Regions from separate parts of the Peribacillus muralis genome, predicted to be linked through region 2. Evidence: a T-box and tRNA genes for the amino acid it is inferred to sense, from the RefSeq annotation. Region 2 holds a T-box; the other holds one or more tRNA genes.
What was found. A T-box is a leader RNA that pairs with one kind of tRNA and senses whether it is charged. The one in region 2 lies ahead of argS (arginine--tRNA ligase), so its partner is inferred to be a tRNA-Arg.
Positions count from the first base shown of each region.

Region 1 (11,001 bases), 200 kb from region 2:
AGAAAAGCCTCTAGTGAGATGTAAGGTGCCCGTACCGCAAACCGACACAGGTAGGCGAGGAGAGAATCCTAAGGTGTGCGAGAGAACTCTCGTTAAGGAACTCGGCAAAATGACCCCGTAACTTCGGGAGAAGGGGTGCTTTTTAGGGTGAATAGCCCAGAAAAGCCGCAGTGAATAGGCCCAGGCGACTGTTTAGCAAAAACACAGGTCTCTGCGAAGCCGCAAGGCGAAGTATAGGGGCTGACACCTGCCCGGTGCTGGAAGGTTAAGGGGAGAGGTTAGCGCAAGCGAAGCTTTGAACCGAAGCCCCAGTAAACGGCGGCCGTAACTATAACGGTCCTAAGGTAGCGAAATTCCTTGTCGGGTAAGTTCCGACCCGCACGAAAGGTGTAACGATCTGGGCACTGTCTCAACGAGAGACTCGGTGAAATTATAGTACCTGTGAAGATGCAGGTTACCCGCGACAGGACGGAAAGACCCCGTGGAGCTTTACTGCAGCCTGATATTGAATTTTGGTACAGCTTGTACAGGATAGGTAGGAGCCTGAGAAGCCGGAGCGCTAGCTTCGGTGGAGGCGTTGGTGGGATACTACCCTGGCTGTATTGAAATTCTAACCCGCGCCCCTTATCGGGGTGGGAGACAGTGTCAGGTGGGCAGTTTGACTGGGGCGGTCGCCTCCTAAAGAGTAACGGAGGCGCCCAAAGGTTCCCTCAGAATGGTTGGAAATCATTCGTAGAGTGTAAAGGCACAAGGGAGCTTGACTGCGAGACCTACAAGTCGAGCAGGGACGAAAGTCGGGCTTAGTGATCCGGTGGTTCCGCATGGAAGGGCCATCGCTCAACGGATAAAAGCTACCCCGGGGATAACAGGCTTATCTCCCCCAAGAGTCCACATCGACGGGGAGGTTTGGCACCTCGATGTCGGCTCATCGCATCCTGGGGCTGTAGTCGGTCCCAAGGGTTGGGCTGTTCGCCCATTAAAGCGGTACGCGAGCTGGGTTCAGAACGTCGTGAGACAGTTCGGTCCCTATCCGTCGCGGGCGCAGGAAATTTGAGAGGAGCTGTCCTTAGTACGAGAGGACCGGGATGGACGCACCGCTGGTGTACCAGTTGTCTTGCCAAAGGCATAGCTGGGTAGCTACGTGCGGACGGGATAAGTGCTGAAAGCATCTAAGCATGAAGCCCCCCTCAAGATGAGATTTCCCATGGCGCAAGCTAGTAAGATCCCTGAAAGATGATCAGGTTGATAGGTCAGAGGTGGAAGCGTGGCGACATGTGGAGCTGACTGATACTAATAGATCGAGGACTTAACCAACGCTTTAAAAAATGAAATACCTTCTTATTATCTAGTTTTGAAGGAATGAAAATTTCTTCTTGCGTTTTCTCAAAAAGACGTTATAATAATATATGTCTTGAAAAAATGTAAACAATGTTTGGTGACGATAGCGAAGAGGTCACACCCGTTCCCATTCCGAACACGGCAGTTAAGCTCTTCAGCGCCGATGGTAGTTGGGGGTCTCCCCCTGTGAGAGTAGGACGTCGCCAAGCAGTTACATATGGAGGATTAGCTCAGCTGGGAGAGCATCTGCCTTACAAGCAGAGGGTCGGCGGTTCGATCCCGTCATCCTCCACCATTTTACACCTGCCGGTGTAGCTCAACTGGTAGAGCAACTGACTTGTAATCAGTAGGTTGGGGGTTCAAGTCCTCTTGCCGGCACCATTCATTCTAGCAGTACAAGCACGAGCCATTAGCTCAGTTGGTAGAGCATCTGACTTTTAATCAGAGGGTCGAAGGTTCGAATCCTTCATGGCTCACCATTTTATCATGCGGGTGTGGCGGAATTGGCAGACGCACCAGACTTAGGATCTGGCGCCGCAAGGCGTGGGGGTTCAAGTCCCTTCACCCGCATCTTTCATGCGGAAGTAGTTCAGTGGTAGAATACAACCTTGCCAAGGTTGGGGTCGCGGGTTCGAATCCCGTCTTCCGCTCCACTTTTCTTATGTGCCGGGGTGGCGGAACTGGCAGACGCACAGGACTTAAAATCCTGCGGTAGGTGACTACCGTACCGGTTCGATTCCGGTCCTCGGCACCATCTTATATATGCGCCCGTAGCTCAATTGGATAGAGCATCTGACTACGAATCAGAAGGTTGTAGGTTCGACTCCCGCCGGGCGCACCATTTTTTTTGCGGGAAGTAGCTCAGCTTGGTAGAGCACTTGGTTTGGGACCAAGGGGTCGCAGGTTCGAATCCTGTCTTCCCGACCACGTGATTTTTAAAAGAATGGGGCCTTAGCTCAGCTGGGAGAGCGCCTGCCTTGCACGCAGGAGGTCAGCGGTTCGATCCCGCTAGGCTCCACCATTTTTCAATCAGAAACTTATATTATATTGGCGGTGTAGCTCAGCTGGCTAGAGCGTACGGTTCATACCCGTGAGGTCGGGGGTTCGATCCCCTCCGCCGCTACCAATAAATATAAGGACCTTTAGCTCAGCTGGTTAGAGCAGACGGCTCATAACCGTCCGGTCGTAGGTTCGAGTCCTACAAGGTCCACCATATGCATTTTTTTCAAAGCCATGGAGGTATACCCAAGTTCGGCTGAAGGGATCGGTCTTGAAAACCGACAGGGGAGTCAAATCCCGCGGGGGTTCGAATCCCTCTACCTCCTCCATTTTTTTAATAGCAGCAAGTTGTTTTGAAACAACCTTACATAGAGGAAGCGAAGAAACGATATACACGAAAACTTGATGCTAATCGTTCCATTATTACCGTCGCGGGGTGGAGCAGTCCGGTAGCTCGTCGGGCTCATAACCCGAAGGTCGCAGGTTCAAATCCTGTCCCCGCAATTATTAGGTCCCGTGGTGTAGCGGTTAACATGCCTGCCTGTCACGCAGGAGATCGCGGGTTCGATTCCCGTCGGGACCGCCATTTTTAAAATTTAATACATTTGTGGCTCAGTAGCTCAGTCGGTAGAGCAAAGGACTGAAAATCCTTGTGTCGGCGGTTCGATTCCGTCCTGAGCCACCTTTATTGCAAAATTCCTTGCAATATATTACGGCGGTTGTGGCGAAGTGGTTAACGCACCTGATTGTGGTTCAGGCATTCGTGGGTTCGATTCCCATCAGTCGCCCCATTTCGCGGGTGTAGTTTAGTGGTAAAACCTCAGCCTTCCAAGCTGATGATGAGGGTTCGATTCCCTTCACCCGCTCCAAATATGGGCCTATAGCTCAGCTGGTTAGAGCGCACGCCTGATAAGCGTGAGGTCGATGGTTCGAGTCCATTTAGGCCCACCATATTCATATTGTTCCGCAGTAGCTCAGTGGTAGAGCATTCGGCTGTTAACCGAACGGTCGTAGGTTCGAGTCCTACCTGCGGAGCCATGGGGAAGTACTCAAGAGGCTGAAGAGGCGCCCCTGCTAAGGGTGTAGGTCGCGCGAGCGGCGCGAGGGTTCAAATCCCTCCTTCTCCGCCATTTGGCCCGTTGGTCAAGCGGTTAAGACACCGCCCTTTCACGGCGGTAACACGGGTTCGAATCCCGTACGGGTCATAACAAAAAAGGAAGCATACATCATGTATGCTTCTTTTTTTCGTTCATTTCTTTTCATTGATATAACGATCTCTTTGCTTATAAGGGATATCCCCAATGTTGGAATCGATATGTTCAGCTTCCAATGTATCCTCGTATTCCTTTTGTCTTTTATTCGGTATATCCACTCTATTTTTACCTTCAATATCATTTGCGGCAAAGCCTTCATAGTCTTCTGGAAATCCGTTCGTTTCATCTTCGTTTTGATAAAGGTCATTGTAATTGTCATGGTCGCCTGTGTAATCGGATGGCGTTTCGGATGTCCCGAATTTGGCGACTTCACCAAAGCTATCTTCTTTATCGACTATTTCATTTTGATGACGGTTTTCAAAATCATCCCCCTTGGATGGGATCAATATGTCTTCTTCAACTGGGCGATCTTGAGCATTGGTCCGTTCCGGCGTATGCTCGACACAGTAGAGCGTGCTCGGGATGGCTTCAAGCCTTTCCGTAGGGATTTCCTTCTGGCAGGTTTTACAGTGGCCATACGAGCCGTCCTCAATCGCAGTCAATGCTTCTTCGATTTTCTCCATTTCAGATTGGGCATGTTCATCAAGTGCTTGATTGCGCTCCATCTCGAATAATTCGGTGCCCAGGTCAGCTGGATGATTATCATAGGATGATAATTCCCCTACTGATTCCGTCTGGCTTTTATTCAGTACAGTTCCTTCATCATTTTGTATCCTAGTTTCAAGCTCGCTTTTTTCTTGAAGCAGCTCCTTTTTGAATGTTTGTATTTGCTGTTTGGTTGGCATATCCAATTCACTCCTTCTAAAGTACCTATCTATTTTCCCGCTTGTAAGATGGTTGTATTATCTATTACCCGAATTGGTGCATAGGAAAACAAAATGAAACGGAAGATAGAAAAAAGGACTGAGTCGAAAACTCAGTCCTTTCAGGTTAAATGAAATAGCTTATGAATAAACCGATCGCCATGAGCAGACCGAAGAAGGTGTTGGTTTGGGCAGTGGCTTTCATTGCCGGCACCATCGTGATCGGCTGTGTCTTTCCGACGAAGCCCTTGATTGCTTTCATGGCTTTCGGGATGCTTAGGAAGGCAAGGAGAATCCATGCTGTTACGCTTCCGGTAACGACTAAGCCAATCAGCCATAGGTAGGAAAAGGCAAACATGATGGCCATGAAGGTCAATGCGTTTTTCCTGCCCATCACGACAGGCATCGTTTTCCGTCCATGTTCCTTATCTCCATCATGGTCACGGAGATTATTCGACAAGTTGATCAATCCGACTAATATTCCGCTTGGTATCGCAATTAAAATGGCGGTGGTGGAAACATATCCGGCTTGAATGTAAAAGGCGATCAAAATGATCAAAAAGCCCATGAACAACCCTGAAAATAGTTCCCCGAAAGGAGTATAAGAGATAGGGAGCGGGCCTCCTGTATACAGATAGCCGACAAGCATGCAAACCAGTCCTACCGCAGCAAGCCACCAAGACGATGCGGCACAAATGTAGATTCCAATTAACAAGGCGATGGCATACATGCCAAGTGCCAAGGTCATGATGAGTTTCGGGGTCATTCCATGGCGTACGATACCGCCGCCGATGCCGACCGATTCCTCGGTATCCAAGCCCCTTTTGAAATCATAGTATTCATTGAATAAGTTCGTTGCAGCCTGGATCAGGATACTGGCAAGCATCATGGCGGCAAATAGCAGCCAATTGACGCCATCTTCCAAAAGCGCGATCACCGTTCCAAGCAAGACCGGGACAAAGGCTGCGGTTAGTGTATGTGGACGAATTAACTCCCACCAAATCTTCCAGGTCCGTTTCATGGGAAGTCCGTCGTATTCTGTTTGCATTGTTTCTCTCCTCAAAATCAGTATTGGTACTCTCGAAAGTATATCAAATATTGAAATGTTGCACAAAAGTTACCCTATTAAGTGTAGGGAAATTGGGGATGTGTGTCAATTGAATGAAGCGGTGTTCCACTTCCAAATTCAAGGATATCACGCTGCATTCGCCAAGATTCATATAATAAGGAAAAAAGCGGGCATGTATCGTTGGGAAAAGGGGCGTTTTATTGACATCAGGTTGACGGGAGGTGTATCTTTAAATAGGTTAAAAAGCTTTTAAAATGTACATTTGGGGGGATTTTTTTGGCTATCTCGGAAGAAACTGAACAGTTTCAGGGGCTGGCTTCAGCTATACAAAAGGCGAAGGACTTGAATGATCAAGTTCTATTCAGTCATATTAAGAAAATTCAATGCACCAACCCCCTTTCATTTTATCAAGCTGGAAGAGAACGGTATGCGGGTGAACGTTTTTTTTGGGAGGACCCTGCAAAGGAAATAACCATCACTGGTTTAGGCAATGTTAAGAAACTCAAAGCGGCAGCGAATGCCGAACGTTATAGAGAAGTCGAAAAGAGCTGGATCAAACTGCAGGAAACTGCTGTCAAAACGGGAGTGACCGATGTAGAGGCGACAGGTCCTCTACTGTTTGGGGGCTTTTCTTTTGATTATGAATCTAACAGTACAATCCTTTGGAACCATTTTGGGGACAACCTGTTTTATATACCTGCCTTCATGCTATCAATAGTGGGGAAACAAGCTTACTTAACGACAAACTTACTTTGTTCGCCTGATGATTCAGAAAAACTCTTCAGAGATATGATAAATGAACGGGAAGCCTTCCTTTCCGAAGGCTTGGATGGTGTGCCATGCGGACCTAACTCCCTTGTTAAGCAGAGGGAGGTGCAGTCTGCGGAATGGAAGCGCACGGTCACCGAAGCGGTAGAGGAAATCAAGACGACAGATCTTGATAAGATAGTATTGGCTAGGGAGCTTCGACTTACATTCGAACACTCCATCGATTCAGGGAAGGTGCTCGAGCAATTGATTGCAGAGCAGCCATTAAGCTATATTTTCAGTTTGGAAGCGGGTGGTGATTGCTTTGTCGGTGCGACTCCCGAACGCTTGATCAAAAAGCAGGGGGATGCTGTTTTTTCTACCTGTCTTGCCGGTTCGATGGGACGTGGGAAAGATCAGCGAGAAGATGTTAGCCTAGGAAATGAATTGCTTCATGACCAAAAGAATTTACAAGAGCACCAATATGTCGTGTCGATGATTTCCAATGCCTTTGATGCTGTATGTGAAAAGGTAGTGATTCCGGACGGACCGGAGCTCATGAAAAACCGTCATATCCAGCATTTGTATACACCGGTTCGCGGTGTTGCAAAGGAAGGTGTTACGATTTTACAGTTTGTTGAGAACCTCCATCCGACACCAGCGATGGGCGGGCTTCCTAAAGGAAAGGCCGTTGTGCGAATTCGGGAAATGGAAGGTCTTGAGCGCGGCTTTTACGCGGGACCTCTAGGCTGGATGGATACGTATGGAAACGGGGAATTCGCTGTAGGAATACGCTCTGCCTTGATACAAGACAATGAGGCTTCGCTATTTGCGGGCTGCGGGGTAGTGGAGGATTCAACTGCCAGCGCAGAGTTCCGGGAAACGGGGATTAAATTCAATCCGATGTTAAGTGCTTTAGGAGGAAATCTTAATGAATGACCGAGATGCATTGACAGCGTATGCTGCTTCATTTGTCGATGAGCTGGCTGAAAACGGGGTGAAGCACGTAGTGGTGAGCCCAGGTTCACGTTCCACCCCGCTTGCTTTATTGCTGGTGGAACATCCTGATATCGAGATTCACATTAATGTGGATGAACGTTCGGCCGCTTTTTTTGCCCTAGGGATGGCTAAGGCCTTAAAAGAACCTGTCGGACTTCTTTGTACGTCCGGTACAGCGGCTGCGAATTTTTACCCGGCCGTCATCGAGGCTTTCCATTCAAGGGTGCCGCTTATTGTACTTACGGCCGATCGACCGCATGAGCTGCGTGATGTAGGTGCCCCACAGGCCATCGATCAGATACATCTGTACGGAAGGCAGGTGAAATGGTTTGTCGAAATGGCTCTTCCGGAAAGTACCGATGAGATGATGCGGTATGCAAGAACGGTCGGTGCAAGGGCAGTGGCTACAGCTGCGGCTCAACCTGCCGGGCCTGTGCATTTGAATTTCCCGCTTCGCGAACCACTGATACCGAATCTTGAGCAAGCGAAGGAATTCAGGCAAAAGCAACCGGCTCCTGCAGTATTGATCGAGAGCGGAATGCGCACACTCTCCGGATCACAAATTGAATCGGTCGCAGCGACTTTGTCACAATCGAAGCAAGGACTGATCGTATGTGGGGAATTGCCGGACCAAGAGATGAAGGAGGCAATCGTCGCACTAGCGGAAACGCTTGCTTTCCCGCTAGTGGCTGATCCACTTTCCCAGCTTAGAAGCGGAAGCAATAACAAGGATGTCATAATTGATGCGTACGATACCTTTCTGCGCGATGAAGCGGCAAAAGCGGCCTTCAGCCCGGATGTGATCATACGCTTCGGTGCCATGCCCGTTTCAAAACCGTTATTGCTATTCATGAAAAAGCAAAAACAGGCGATCACGCTTGTCGTTGATGGCGGTGCAGGCTGGCGCGAACCAGCTGGTTTGGCAACGAACATGATTTACTGTGAGGAGAGGGATTTCTGTCAGCGGGTAGGTGAAAAAATCACCAGTTCCGCTGGCGATGAATGGCTGCGCTTATGGCAGGACGTCAACGGAGCGACGAAGAATGCCTTGGCATCCGTTCACGATGAAGCGGAGTTAAGTGAAGGCAAGCTGTTCGCCCTGCTGGCCGATATGCTGCCGCCGAAATCGACACTGTTTGTCGGAAATAGTATGCCGATACGGGATTTGGATACTTTTTTCATGAATAATGAGAAAGGAATCAAAATCTTGGCGAATCGGGGTGCAAATGGCATTGACGGCGTCGTGTCCACTGCGCTGGGGGTAAGTACGGTCGCAAAGAATACCGTACTGGCAATCGGCGATTTGAGCTTTTTCCATGATATGAATGGCTTGCTTGCGGCCAAGCTGCAAAAGCAGGATATCACGATCTTATTGATTAATAATGATGGGGGCGGCATATTCTCTTTCTTGCCGCAAGCAAATGAGAAGGAACATTTCGAAATGCTTTTCGGAACGCCCCATGGCCTTGATTTTTCCCATACAGCCAAGCTTTATGGCGGTAAATACAGCAAAGTGCAGACCTGGGATGAGCTGAAGAGTGTATTTACGGAGTCTTTTGGCATTCAAGGCTTGAAAATCATCGAGGTACCGACCGAAAGGGAGTCCAACTTGCATAAGCATCGAAATTTGTGGAGTTTTGTTTCCCAGGAAATAAAATGGGTGTTAAACAGGGAAATATCATGAATATTGTCAGCAAGGATGTCACTTATGCTGTTGAAATTACGGGAAATGGGGAGCCTCTCGTACTCTTGCATGGATTTACGGGAAATCGGGATACGTGGAAATTCCTCATTCCAATATTGAGTGAGAGGTATGCGATGATCATGATCGACATCATCGGACATGGCATGTCGACTTCACCCGCCGAGCCAGAACGGTATGAGATGAATCATGTGGCTGAAGATATCGCGCATATCCTCGATGAGCTCCATTTCCCGAAAGCGCATATGCTAGGATATTCGATGGGAGGCAGGCTTGCGCTGGCGTTTGCCAGTTTGTACCCTGAATATGTTGAAACATTGATATTGGAGAGCGCATCTCCCGGCCTTGCAACCGAACAGGAGAGAGGAATCCGCAAGCAAAATGATAAGAAACTCGCCGGGCGGATCCTTGAATTTGGCATGGAAGCATTCGTGGACCATTGGGAAAGCATCCCGCTTTTTGAAAGCCAAAAACATTTACCGGCCAAAACGAGGGAGTCCATCCGGGAGCAGCGGCTGGCAAATGAACCTGCCGGTCTTGCCAATAGCCTCCTCGGCATGGGGACAGGCAGTCAGGCTTCCTACTGGGGGAATCTGCAAACGCTTGATTTTCCCGTCCTACTGCTGACCGGTGAATTCGATCCTAAGTTTTGTGACATTGCCAGCTCGATGGAAAAGAAGCTGAGGAAGGCCGAATGGAAAATAATAAATGGTGCCGGACATGCGATTCATGTGGAAGATGGAGAAAAGTTTGGTAAAATAATAAGTGAGTTTTTAAAGCGAAATTGAAGGAGGAATTTAAATGACGATACAATGGGAAACAATACGCGAGTATGATGAAATTTTATATGAAAAATATAATGGGATTGCGAAAGTTTCGATTAACCGGCCACATGTACATAATGCATTCACGCCAAAAACGACTGCTGAAATGATCGATGCATTCGCAAGGGCACGTGATGATTCCAGCATCGGCGTCATCATTTTAACCGGTGTCGGCGGAAAAGCCTTCTGTTCAGGCGGGGACCAAAAAGTGCGCGGGAATGGCGGATATGTTGGTGAAGATAACATTCCACGCCTAAACGTGCTTGATTTGCAGCGCTTGATCCGCGTGATTCCAAAACCGGTCGTCGCGATGGTGGCAGGTTATGCAATCGGCGGCGGCAATGTCTTGAATGTGGTTTGTGACTTAACGATTGCCGCGGACAATGCCATCTTCGGACAAACCGGACCGAATGTGGGCAGCTTCGATGCTGGCTATGGCTCTGGCTACCTGGCTCGTATCGTTGGGCACAAAAAAGCACGTGAAATTTGGTACCTCTGCCGTCAATACAATGCACAGGAAGCATTGGATATGGGATTGGTCAATACGGTCGTACCTTTGGACCAATTAGAAGCGGAAACAGTGAAATGGTGTGAAGAAATGCTTGAGAAGAGCCCGACTGCACTTCGCTTCCTGAAAGCGGCAATGAATGCTGACACGGATGGTCTTGCAGGTCTTCAACAATTGGCTGGTGATGCTACATTGTTATACTATACAACGGAAGAAGCAAAAGAAGGCCGCGATGCGTTCAAGGAAAAACGCAGTCCGGACTTTGGGCAATTCCCGCGTTTCCCTTAATGAAATGCATGAATCGATAAGACTGACAGCTTGGCGAATGTTCGCCGGGCTGTTTTCTATATTCAAGTTGAGGAGGAAAGTCGATCATGGCAGAAGAAAAGTTGCCAAACTGGCTCAAGAACCGGGCGCATCTTTCACCAAATCGCCCAGCTATCGAGTTTGAAGGTCAGACGTATAGCTTTCTTGAGCTGCATACGTTAACGGAGAAAATGGCTGGCAGGCTGGCAAGCGCTGGTTTGAAGGCTGGCGATTCATGCGCGGTGCTGCTCCGTAATCATATTGACGGTGTCGTCGCCATCCACGCACTATTTTATCTTGGTGTGAAGATCGTGATGCTGAATAATAAATTAACGGCAAAAGAATTGTCGTGGCAGATCGGGGACAGTGGTGCTTCCCATTTGGTCTCTGAAGGCTCCTTCGCAAGCAAGCTTGATGATATTGGCAGTAATCTTTCTGAATTGCCCCTACTATTAATTGAACGATTGCCGGTTGAAGGAATGGCAGAGATCC
Region 1 covers NZ_CP017080.1:4,296,824-4,307,824, reverse strand. Annotated here, with positions in the region: rRNA gene ABE28_RS20940 (23S ribosomal RNA) at 1-1,314, shown strand, start outside; rRNA gene rrf (5S ribosomal RNA) at 1,432-1,547, shown strand; tRNA gene ABE28_RS20930 (tRNA-Val) at 1,558-1,633, shown strand; tRNA gene ABE28_RS20925 (tRNA-Thr) at 1,644-1,719, shown strand; tRNA gene ABE28_RS20920 (tRNA-Lys) at 1,742-1,817, shown strand; tRNA gene ABE28_RS20915 (tRNA-Leu) at 1,827-1,908, shown strand; tRNA gene ABE28_RS20910 (tRNA-Gly) at 1,917-1,991, shown strand; tRNA gene ABE28_RS20905 (tRNA-Leu) at 2,004-2,092, shown strand; tRNA gene ABE28_RS20900 (tRNA-Arg) at 2,103-2,179, shown strand; tRNA gene ABE28_RS20895 (tRNA-Pro) at 2,189-2,265, shown strand; tRNA gene ABE28_RS20890 (tRNA-Ala) at 2,284-2,359, shown strand; tRNA gene ABE28_RS20885 (tRNA-Met) at 2,388-2,464, shown strand; tRNA gene ABE28_RS20880 (tRNA-Ile) at 2,475-2,551, shown strand; tRNA gene ABE28_RS20875 (tRNA-Ser) at 2,574-2,666, shown strand; tRNA gene ABE28_RS20870 (tRNA-Met) at 2,768-2,841, shown strand; tRNA gene ABE28_RS20865 (tRNA-Asp) at 2,848-2,923, shown strand; tRNA gene ABE28_RS20860 (tRNA-Phe) at 2,947-3,019, shown strand; tRNA gene ABE28_RS20855 (tRNA-His) at 3,053-3,128, shown strand; tRNA gene ABE28_RS20850 (tRNA-Gly) at 3,133-3,206, shown strand; tRNA gene ABE28_RS20845 (tRNA-Ile) at 3,212-3,288, shown strand; tRNA gene ABE28_RS20840 (tRNA-Asn) at 3,301-3,375, shown strand; tRNA gene ABE28_RS20835 (tRNA-Ser) at 3,377-3,467, shown strand; tRNA gene ABE28_RS20830 (tRNA-Glu) at 3,471-3,542, shown strand; gene ABE28_RS20825 (TraR/DksA C4-type zinc finger protein) at 3,587-4,336, opposite strand; gene ABE28_RS20820 (1,4-dihydroxy-2-naphthoate polyprenyltransferase) at 4,482-5,402, opposite strand; gene ABE28_RS20815 (isochorismate synthase) at 5,700-7,109, shown strand; gene menD (2-succinyl-5-enolpyruvyl-6-hydroxy-3-cyclohexene-1-carboxylic-acid synthase) at 7,102-8,853, shown strand; gene menH (2-succinyl-6-hydroxy-2,4-cyclohexadiene-1-carboxylate synthase) at 8,826-9,659, shown strand; gene menB (1,4-dihydroxy-2-naphthoyl-CoA synthase) at 9,673-10,491, shown strand; gene ABE28_RS20795 (o-succinylbenzoate--CoA ligase) at 10,578-11,001, shown strand, end outside.
Region 1: it encodes a tRNA-Arg, which carries the amino acid that the T-box ahead of argS (arginine--tRNA ligase) is inferred to sense. The anticodon was not compared.

Region 2 (11,001 bases):
AATGGGAATGAATACATAATTATTGATATGTAATCAAGACTTTACTTTTTATATAATAAATACAAAACATTCATATGGGGGATGCTGCTATGAAAAAAGTATTGCTGCTGTTATCTAACGGGTTCGAAGCGGTTGAAGCGAGTGTGTTCACGGATGTATTGGGCTGGAATAAATTAGAGGGTGACGGCTCCACCGATTTGGTTACCGTAGGTCTTCATGAGCAATTAGCATGCACTTGGAATTTCATCGTGAAGCCCGAATTCACCATCGATCAAGTGAACCTTGATGACTTCGATGCTTTAGCCATACCAGGAGGGTTTGAGGAAGCCGGCTTCTACGATGATGCCTATGATCAAAGGTTTCTTGAGGTGATTAAAGATTTTCATGATAAAAAGAAAATCATCGCAACGATTTGTGTCGGGGCCCTTCCATTAGGAAAAAGCGGGATCTTGAAAGGACGGAAAGCGACTACCTACAACCATGCAACCAGTATAAGACAGACCCAGCTCAAGGATTTTGGGGCGCTTGTCGTCAATGAACCGATTGTCGTCACAGACAACATCATAACCTCCTATAACCCTTCCACAGCTTTCGGTGTGGCCTTCACGCTTTTGGAAATGCTCACCTCCAAAGAAAACTGTAACCATGTGAAGGAACTGATGGGCTTCCATTAAGGGTATCTTATCCAAACAAGGCTCTGGATCGTCCAGAACCTTGTTTGGATAAACGTCGTTTAGATTGCATCTGCCTTAGATGTTTCCAAACTTACAAGCACATTTATTCCTCCATACTTTCCCCCATCCCTTCCTCTAGGTTTTTGAGGTACTCGTCAGAAATTCCGTTCATGCCTTCCATGACTTGTGCTTTCGTATATTCCATACTGCCAACCAATTTATTACGCTTATTATCTTCAGTCTCTTCAGTAAGCTTGGATTTTGGATCGGTCACATTTTTCACCTCCATCGTTTAGGATGGCTTTTCCAGGAGGAAATATGCAGGAGGCGCGAGACGACAGTTGCGATCTAAAAGGATTTAACCTTTTAAATACACGGGAAAAGATTTTATTATGGAGATTTTTTAAAAAATGCTGTTTTCAGCGAGCGAAAGGGATATACTATAGGATAGCTTTTATTACATTTTTAAAAGTATTGTGATTAACACTTTGTGTAATATTTTACAAGTTTTTCTAACCAAATCAACAAAATGCTTATTGCAAAGGAGAATTGGATATGTCAGAAACGATTACCCAATCACAGTCTGAACAATTAAATGCACGTCAAGATGTACTGGATCAGTTATTAAAGCCTGAGGTTCAGGAATCCCTCACTACTTTAGTCAATCAGCTTCCAAAACTGACTGAGTTAGTGAATATTTTAACAAAGTCGTATGATTTCGCCCAATCGGTGGCAACGGATGATGTCCTGAAAAACGATACCGTCAGTGCCATTTCGGAAATCGCGACACCTGTGGTCGATTCCGTGAAAGGTCTTGCGGCTACTGCAATCGAAGCGAAGGATCGTGCAGAAGCGAATCATGATGTAATCGGTCTTTTTGGACTGTTAAGAATGATGAAGGACCCGGAGGCACAAAAGCTTTTCCGTTTTGCACAAGCATTCCTTGAAGTTTCATCAGAACGTAAAAACCTAAAATAAAACTTTCAATCAGTAAGGACGGGGATTATCTATGTCAAAACAAATCGTCATCTTAGGTGCAGGATACGCTGGGTTGCTATCTGCGTTGTCCGTACGTGAATATTACACGAAAGATCAAGTGCAGGTTACCGTGGTGAACCAATTTCCAACACACCAAATCATCACGGAATTGCACCGTCTTGCCGGCGGTTCCATTTCCGAGCAAGCTGTTTCGATTCCTTTGGAAAAGCTTTTCAAAGGAAAAGATATCGACCTTGCCATTGCCAAAGTGGAGTCTTTCTCCGTCGATAAAAAAGAAGTGAAGCTTTCCAACGGTTCCACTTTATCTTACGATGCCCTTGTTGTCGCTTTAGGAAGCCAAACTGGATTCTTCGGCATTCCAGGACTGGAAGAAAACAGCATGGTCTTGAAATCGGTGAAAGATGCGAACCAAATTTACAAGCATATCGAAGATCGCATTCGTGAATATGCCCAAACGAAAAATGAAGCCGATGCCACCATCGTCATCGGGGGCGGCGGCTTGACTGGCGTCGAACTGATTGGTGAAATCGTCGATCATTTCCCTAAAATCGCCAAAAAATTCGGCGTCGACTACAAGGATTTGAAAATCAAGCTTGTCGAAGCTGGTCCAAAAATCCTTCCTGTATTGCCTGATCACCTAATCGACCGGGCCATGACAAGCTTGCAAGCGCGAGGCGTCGAATTCTTGACAAGCCTTCCTGTTACGGGTGTAAAAGGCAACCAAATCGAATTGAAGGACGGCCAAACGATCACAGCCAATACGCTTGTTTGGACAGGCGGGGTTGCGGCTCTTCCTATCGTAGGCGAATCAGGCCTTGAAGTGGATCGCGGCAAAGCAGCGGTTAATGAATACCTGCAATCGACATCACATAACGACGTATTCGTTGTCGGTGACAGCGCCCTTGCTTTCCCTCCAGAAGGCGGACGTCCATACGCGCCAACGGCACAAAACGCATGGCAAATGGGTGAGCTTGTCGGCTATAACCTATATGCAGCGTTCGAAGGCAAAAAGCTTGAAGTATTCACGCCTGTAAACTCAGGCACACTTGCGAGCCTTGGCCGTAAGGATGCCGTGGCAACCGTCGGAGCTAACAACACAGCCCTGAAAGGCCTGCCAGCCACTTTGATGAAGGAAGCAAGTAATATCCGCTACCTATCACACATCAAAGCACTATATAGCTTGGCGTATTAATTTAATACTGCCGCACTGCCCTTTATTCCCGTTTTTGGGGATGAGGGGTTTTTTTCGTTTCCCAACAAGAAGGACGGGCCCTCATTAATGACCCGTCCGATCTTCACTCCATATTACTATGCTTGGCATAGGCCAGCTCGTGGCTTATGGACTCATTCCTTGAATAGTCCAGGCATACGGCATCACATAAAACATGCACGCATTGATCGAACAAGGAGCTTAGCGGCTGGACGCTTTTCGTTTCATGACTCAAGCGGTTTTTCGTTGCAGCCGGGATCACCAACACCTCATGGGAAACACGAGCTAACTCGGATTGATCATTTGTCGTGATGGCGAACACCGTGCAGCCGATCTCCCTGCCTTTCGCGGCTGCTGAAATCACGCTTTTCGTCGAACCGCTCCCGCTGATGGCTATGATCAGGTCGCCTTTTGCAATCGAAGGCGTAATCGTCTCACCGACGACATATACACCCAAGCCACATCCAAGATATTGTCGCCGTACATAAAAAGGAGCCCTGTTGAAATTTATTCAACCGGCTCCTTCCAATGCCATGCATTACATTTGATTCGGCGCTGAAATCCCCAATAACCGCAGCGCATCCTTCAAGACGATGGCTACGCAACAGGCGAAGGAGAGCTTCATCTGCTTCCACTGATCATCGGCCAACACCTTCGTATGGGCATAATATTTATTGAATGCACGTGCCAGCTGCAAGCTGAATTTAGCGACTTGTGATGGATCGGCCTGTTCAAAGGATTTTTGGACGATGGCCGGGAATTGCTCAAGCAGCTGGATGACGGGCCAAGCATATTCACCTAAGGCCTCGAACTGGATGTCCCGCTCCTTATATTGCCCCTTTTCCAGCAATGATGATATTCTGGCATGGGTGTATTGCACATATGGGCCCGTTTCGCCCTCGAAATTCATCATTTGGTCCAACGAAAAGTCGATATCATTCATGCGATTATTCTTTAGATCATTAAAGATCACCGCTCCGACACCTACCTGCCTCGCAACCAGCTCCTTCTGTTCAAGCGCTTGGTTTTTTTCATCAATATTTCGCTGCGCCGTTTCGATGGCCTCTGCCAATACATCTGCAAGCAGCACGACCTTCCCTTTTCGTGTCGACATTTTCTTGCCGTCCTTCAGCATCATGCCAAAGGCCACATGCTGCAAGTCCTTTGACCAATCATATCCCATCTTCCCGATCACCTGGAAGAGCTGTTTAAAGTGCAGGGATTGTTCGTTGCCGACGACATAAAAGATTTTCTTCGGCCCATACTGCTTTTCACGATACAGTGCTGCGGCTAAATCACGTGTGGCATAAAGCGTCGCCCCGTCCGTCTTCGTAATCAAACAAGGGGGCATATCCTCCAGCTCGACGACAAATGCGCCCTCCGATTGGGTGAGCAAGCCTTTTTCCTTTAGCTCCCAGACGACAGCATCCATTTTGTCATTGTAAAAGGCTTCGCCCGCAAAGGAATCAAAACGAATGCCCAATAACTCATAAATCGCAGCGAACTCCTTAAGCGAAGCCTCCCTGAACCACTTCCAGAGGGAGAGCGCCTCCTCATCACCATCTTCAAGCGACTTGAAGCTTGCGCGTGCTTGTTCATTCAACGATTCATCCGTTTCTGCAACATCATGGAACTTTACATAAATCTTCAGTAATTCTTCAATCGGGGACGCTTCGATCGCCGCTTTGTCTCCCCAGAGCTTATAGGCAACGATCAATTTGCCGAATTGTGTGCCCCAATCTCCCAAATGATTGATCCGTTCGACTTGATAGCCGTTCTTTTCAGCTATGTTAGCCAATGCATTGCCGATGACGGTCGAGCGCAAGTGGCCCATCGAAAACGGCTTCGCGATATTCGGCGAGGAAAAATCGATCACGACATTCTCCTCTACAGGCTTTGTCGAACCATACTGTTCCTTATCACGCAATATCGCTTGCAGCACATTATCCGTCACCCGTTGCTGATTGACGAAGATATTGACATACCCCGACACTGCATTCACTTCTTGGATCATCCCATCGCTTAGCTTTGCAGCTAGCTCATAAGCGATCACCTGTGGCGATTTTTTCAGTTTTTTGGCAAGCGTGAAGCATGGAAAAGCAATATCCCCTAATTCCGCAAACTTAGGCTTTTCGATTAATTTTTCAATTTCATTTACCGTCAGTTCATCGTTCATTGCGTTTGATAGTAAAGCTGCAATAGGTTGATTCATCGTCAATATCCCTCCTAAACAAAAAAGCCCCCGTCTCAAATAAGAGACGAGAGCATAGCTTCCCGTGGTACCACTCTAGTTGCCACATATTGTGACCACTTTCCATTGTTAACGGGGTGACTCCCCGATATTCCCTACTAGACGTTTCAAGAAATTTCTCCAAAGTGCGCTTCATTCATTCTTCCTGCATCAGGCTCCCACCATCCCCGACTCGCTTGCCATTCAAAATGAACTACTCTCTTCATCAACGAATTTTCAATATTATGATTTCATCCATATTACACAATTAAAAAATACGTGTCAACACCTCAGCCGGTCGGTGCCTTCATTTTATCCTTGATCGTGGACAAATAAGTTCTTATGGCCCCAGATGCCGCTTGACCTGCAGGCCTCTCCTGCTCGGAATGATTGTAAGAAGCAGCATCCATGAGCTCAGGGGAGTAAATGCTCATGCCATCCATGATACGGCGGATCGAGCAGGCCAGCTCGTCACTCGGATTATCCTTCAATAAATAACCACTTACATTGGCTTGAAGGGCTCGCTGATAATGCCCATCCCTTCGAAACGTCGTTATGATGATCACCTTGCAAGCAAACGCCTCCAAAGCTTCCGCTGCCTCCAGTCCGCTCATGACCGGCATCTCGATATCCAGGATGCACACATCCGGCCGCAATTGGTGCACAAGGGCAACCGCTTCCTCCCCATTACTGGCCTGGCCGACGATTTCTATATCTTCTTCAAGATTGAGTAGAGAACTAATCGCTTCCAAAAGCATTTCCTGTTTCTCTGCAATCACGATTCGAATCACTTGATGCTCCCTCCTCGATCCGTAAAAAAGACTCCCTCAATCCAAGGATCATGAAGGGAGTCCGGAACCATTTATACATGTCATAATTCCGACTTAACTTGAACGGGCACACTTTTTTTCGTTACATATCTTATGTCCTTAAAGCCAACAAAATTCTTTTTATCTTCATCCCATAAGCGGAACCGAAGCGACTGTAAGCTTGTCGCAAGCGTGATCGTCGGGACATTCTCTAAAGGCTCCGTATTATTATGGGCCATTTCCAGTTTGTAGTTAGGCACCCTAGGACTCAAATGATGAACATGGTGATAGCCGATATTGCCTGTGAGGAACTGCATCAATTTCGGAAGCTTATAAAATGAACTTCCTTCCACTGCTGCCAACACATACTCCCACTCCTCATTTTCTTCAAAATAGGAATCCTCGAATGTGTGCTGGACATAAAACAGCCAAATGCCCACTGAACCAGAAATCATGAAAATCGAACCTTGTACCAAAAGAAACGACTGCCACCCAACCAGCAAGCAAAGCACTGCCACTAAAATGCAGATGATCGCATTCGTCAAATACGTATTCATTTTTTCCTTCCTTCTAGCCCCTTTGCGGTTAAACCTATTCTTCAGAAGGAAAACGTAAATCGGACCCAATCCGAACATGACCAACGGATTGCGGTAAAAACGATAAGCAAAACGAAGCTTTAGCGGCGCTGCCAAATATTCATCCACCGTAAGAGTCCAAATATCGCCAGTCCCCCGCTTATCCAGGTTGCCGCTTGTAGCGTGATGAACCGAATGCTCATGACCCCATTGGTCAAACGGGAACAAAGTCAACACACCCATACATGTCCCCACGATCCTATTCGCACGGCGGCTTTTGAAAAATGAATGATGTGTACAATCATGGAAAATGATGAAAATCCGTGTCAGGAAGCCCGCAGCCAATATCGCCGGGATCAATGTTAACCAATATGATACGGAAAGGCTTATATATGCAAGGTACCATAAAATAAGAAACGGTCCGATCGTATTGATGATCTGCCAGATACTTTCCTTTGTCGTTGATTTCTCAAAAGGAGCAATTTGTTTTCTCAAACTCTTCGTATTTTGTACAGTCATTATTCGATTGCACTTCCTTTTATTTGTCTTACTCTTATTATAAGGAACGGACTGCGACAATATTAGTACCAGGTGTCATGACGAGAAGATGACATATGTCACATGCATATCATGTGAACAATGAGATTGCTCATACCCGCTTTGGCGGGTCGATGTGGAAATTCCAGAGAAGAAATATCGGAGGCTTTTATCTGCGAATTCTGCCTTTTATCTACGATTCTAGTGCTTTTATCTACGAAATTTGCATTTTATCTACGAATTCGGACTTTTATCTGCGATTCCGGCGATTTTATCTACGAATTCTGCTTTTTATCTACGAATTCGCACTTTCCACAATGTACCTCTATTTTATGGAGATTCTCCATAGTAAACTAGTGAAGTTAAAATGATGAACAGCTAAGGAGAATAGAATAATAGTGAAAAAACACGTTGGATGTCTTATTATGTTAAGCCTTCTTTGTATTTGTTTCTTTCCAGCAAGCGGCAAGGCAGCAAGCAATACCTTGTACGTAGGCTCGGTTAAAGCGGATAATACAAAGGTTTATAGTTCTCCTGCTCTCGGTTCCACTGTACTGAAGACTTTGAAAAAGGGTGAGGCTTTTCCCGTCATTTCCACTGTCGCCGGTGATTCTTCGAAGCCGATTGTGCATACAGTGAAAACCGGAAACACCTTATGGAAAGTCGCCAATCAATATGGTGTGTCAATCGGTGATATACAGAAAGAAAACAAATTGAATTCGACCGATATCATAGTGGGCCAAAAATTGAAGATCCCGCAAAAATATAAGATACATACCGTTGTATCAGGTGATACATTGTGGAAAATCTCGAATAAATACGAGGTAGCCGCAGCTGACTTGTCCAAATTGAACAACTTGCGGACTGCTTCCCTTAACGTCGGGCAAAAATTGAAAATTCCCGATTATTACCACCAAGTTCAGTTGCTTGACGGTAAAAAAGGCTGGATCAAGAAGTCGCTCCTCCCAAAAAAAGCGCAAAAGCGTATCGTCATGGGCTGGAAACATAATGGAACACAGGAAAACTACATCAAACAGCTTAAACAGCCACATTTAAATGTAGTATCACCGCGTTCCTATACACTGACCGATTCCGGCAATTTCTTTTCCGCTTCTGTAGATACAAAATACGTTCAATCCGCACATAAACAAGGAAAACAAGTTTGGCAGCTGATTGGCAATAAATTCGACCCAACTTTAACTGGTTCAATACTTGGCAATGAAAAAAAACGTCAGAAACTAGTTTCAGCTTTACGCGATTCACTAGTTGAAACGAAAAGTGATGGAATCAATGTGGATTTTGAAAACATCGATCCCAAAAATAAGAAGGACTTCGTACGTTTCATAAGCGAATTGAAAAAGGCGCTAAAACCTCATGGAATCATCTTATCCGTGGATGTCACCCGAGAAAACGAAGACCCTTTCTGGTCAAAAAGCCTCGACAGGAAAGAACTTGGCAAAATCGCAGACTATATCATCATCATGGGGTATGACGAACATTGGGGCGGAAGCCCAGTGGCTGGCTCCGTTTCCTCGTTACCTTGGATCACTGAAGGAACCAAGCTCTTAATGAAGGACGTACCTGCCCATAAAATCATTTTGGCGGTACCATTTTATACGCGGGAATGGGTAACCGATTTATCGACCAAAAAAGTGACAAGCCATGACCGCACCATGACTGAGGTCAACCGGATCGTTTCGGCCCACAAGCTTAAAAAGGTTTGGGATAAAAACACCTCACAAAATTACGTCGAGTATACATCCAAAGGAGAAAAGCACCAAATTTGGATGGAAGATAAAAAATCACTGGGGCTTCGTCTTGACCTCGTTAAAAAAAATCATCTAGGCGGAGTAGCCGCTTGGTACATTGGATCAGAAACTCCCGACATTTGGGATGTCTATCATTTTAATTAACAAATGAATAGACAAAGAAGGCCTCACATGGTGTGGGGCCTTTTCTGCATGATCTCATTTTCAGTCGGTCTCGTTGTCCTGAGTGAATAGATCATCCCAAGAAAAATCAATGAAATGCCCAAGATTTGAACCATATCCGGGACAAACCCCGAAAGCAAAATATCTAAAAGAATGGCAACTGCCGGATCCACAAATATCATGAAGGATACTACGTTTGTTGGCAAATGGCGAATGCTATTGAAAAACAAAAGATAAACGACGCCCGTATGGACGATGCCGGTCAGTACCGTGTAAAACCATTGCGAAGCATGCAGCGTTGTATACACGTGAAAATCAACAAAGGGAAGCAGCAATAAAAAACCGATGAGCATTTGCAGGAACGTGGTCGCATACACACTCGTCTTTGTAATCGACTTTCCTAAAAGCATCGTTGCCGCATAGAAAAATGCCGCAATGATCCCATACATGATTCCTTCCCATTCAGGAGATGACGATTGAAATCCATCCGTCCCCATTATCAATAATGTGCCGATGAAGCATAGGGAAATGGCCAGGATGGAGTATAAAGACAGCTTCTCCCTAAAGATGAAGCTCCCGATGATAAGCACAATGATCGGTGCTAAATGATAGAGCGAAATGGCAATCGTCACGGAAATCAGCTCAAACGATTTAAAGAGGAATATCCAGTTTAACAAGTTGGCCACCGCACAAAAAATGATCAACATTGCCTCTCTAACATCCCACTTCTCCCTTTTGAAATGTCCGGTAGCCATCCAGGCTGCACAGAGGAATACCGCAGCACAGATGCAGCGAACAAAAACCAATTCCAATGCAGGAAGTCCCGTCCGTTCCGAAAAGAAACCGACGGAACCAAAAATCGCCATCGCCACGGACAGCTGAAGAACGGCTATTTTATTCATGTATTCTCTCCTAATCTATTCGTTTAGCTTATGCTATCATTTTTCACCCATACCGTCACGAGTGATGAGATCAGCCCACACGCCTATTCACATAAATTGTGTTAAAGGCCCAGCTTACCTTCTTTTCAAAACAACAAACATGAACAATGAAAGAAGAATCCCCTTTCGGATAAAAGGAGATTCTTCGCTTGCCGTCATCATCCGAAGAATAAATCGAGCAAATTGCTGCCTGCAGAAGATTGCCTATTATAAAACTCCGAATAGCCGCATTGCTTGCAATACACTACCGTGAATTGATTGCTCTGGACATCGAACATTTTTGACAACCCTGTTCCAGTCATGGCTACGTCCTTCTTGGCAGCATCATTGCTGCCGCATTTCATGCATCCTTTTTCAGTCATGATTACACTCTCCCGAATTTTAGTTACGGATCCCCTCGATCATGAGACCCCATGATCCTTCCTGGCAAAACCGAGATACCTTGTTCCTTGGAAGGTTAACGTGCCGCTATCCCCTTCTGCAAGCATCCCAAACTCCTTGCCCGAAAGATGGAATTCGAACCGATCTCCACTCTCAAATTCAAACGTACTGAAATAAGTCGTGGAGCTACCATCCGAAGAAAGATGTTGATCGTTTGTCTGATGTCTCGTCACCTTTGTCCGCTTACTTTTTACAACGGCAGGAACAGTCAAGCGAGGCGAATCCTCATTTTTCTTCCATTGCCGAGCTCCGTTGAATAATTGAAAGATAATGATGATAAAAAAGATAACAAACATAATTCCGATAAGGTCTGGAGCACCGGTGAACACCCAATCCTCACTTCCATCAAAACCGTCCATGAAAACACCTCCCCCTTCCAGATGTTAACATATACGAATGACCTGGAAAAAAGTTTCATCCTGCACGCTTACATATCAAGATAAGCATATTCAGGTGTTACAAGAGAAAATAACCACTTTATCCGCGAATTGGACTTTTCTCAAAGTTTCAACGCGCTTTACTCGCCAATTTTGGGGTTTTACTCGCCAGTTTTGGGGTTTTACTCGCCAATTCCGTCGTTTTACTCGCCAATTTCACGACTTTACTCGCCAATTGGGTTTTCCCTCTAATTTTCAGCGTGTTCACACCATCCGA
Region 2 covers NZ_CP017080.1:4,099,601-4,110,601, forward strand. Annotated here, with positions in the region: gene ABE28_RS19885 (DJ-1/PfpI family protein) at 90-674, shown strand; gene ABE28_RS25270 (hypothetical protein) at 778-948, opposite strand; gene ABE28_RS19890 (DUF1641 domain-containing protein) at 1,230-1,652, shown strand; gene ABE28_RS19895 (NAD(P)/FAD-dependent oxidoreductase) at 1,684-2,865, shown strand; gene ABE28_RS19900 (SIS domain-containing protein) at 2,969-3,340, opposite strand; gene argS (arginine--tRNA ligase) at 3,422-5,101, opposite strand; T-box leader at 5,135-5,352, opposite strand; gene ABE28_RS19910 (response regulator) at 5,404-5,904, opposite strand; gene ABE28_RS19915 (Delta(5) desaturase DesA) at 5,985-7,016, opposite strand; gene ABE28_RS19920 (LysM peptidoglycan-binding domain-containing protein) at 7,460-8,947, shown strand; gene ABE28_RS19925 (DMT family transporter) at 8,971-9,867, opposite strand; gene ABE28_RS19930 (zinc ribbon domain-containing protein) at 10,065-10,268, opposite strand; gene ABE28_RS19935 (DUF2500 domain-containing protein) at 10,308-10,706, opposite strand; gene ABE28_RS19940 (ketopantoate reductase family protein) at 10,989-11,001, opposite strand, start outside.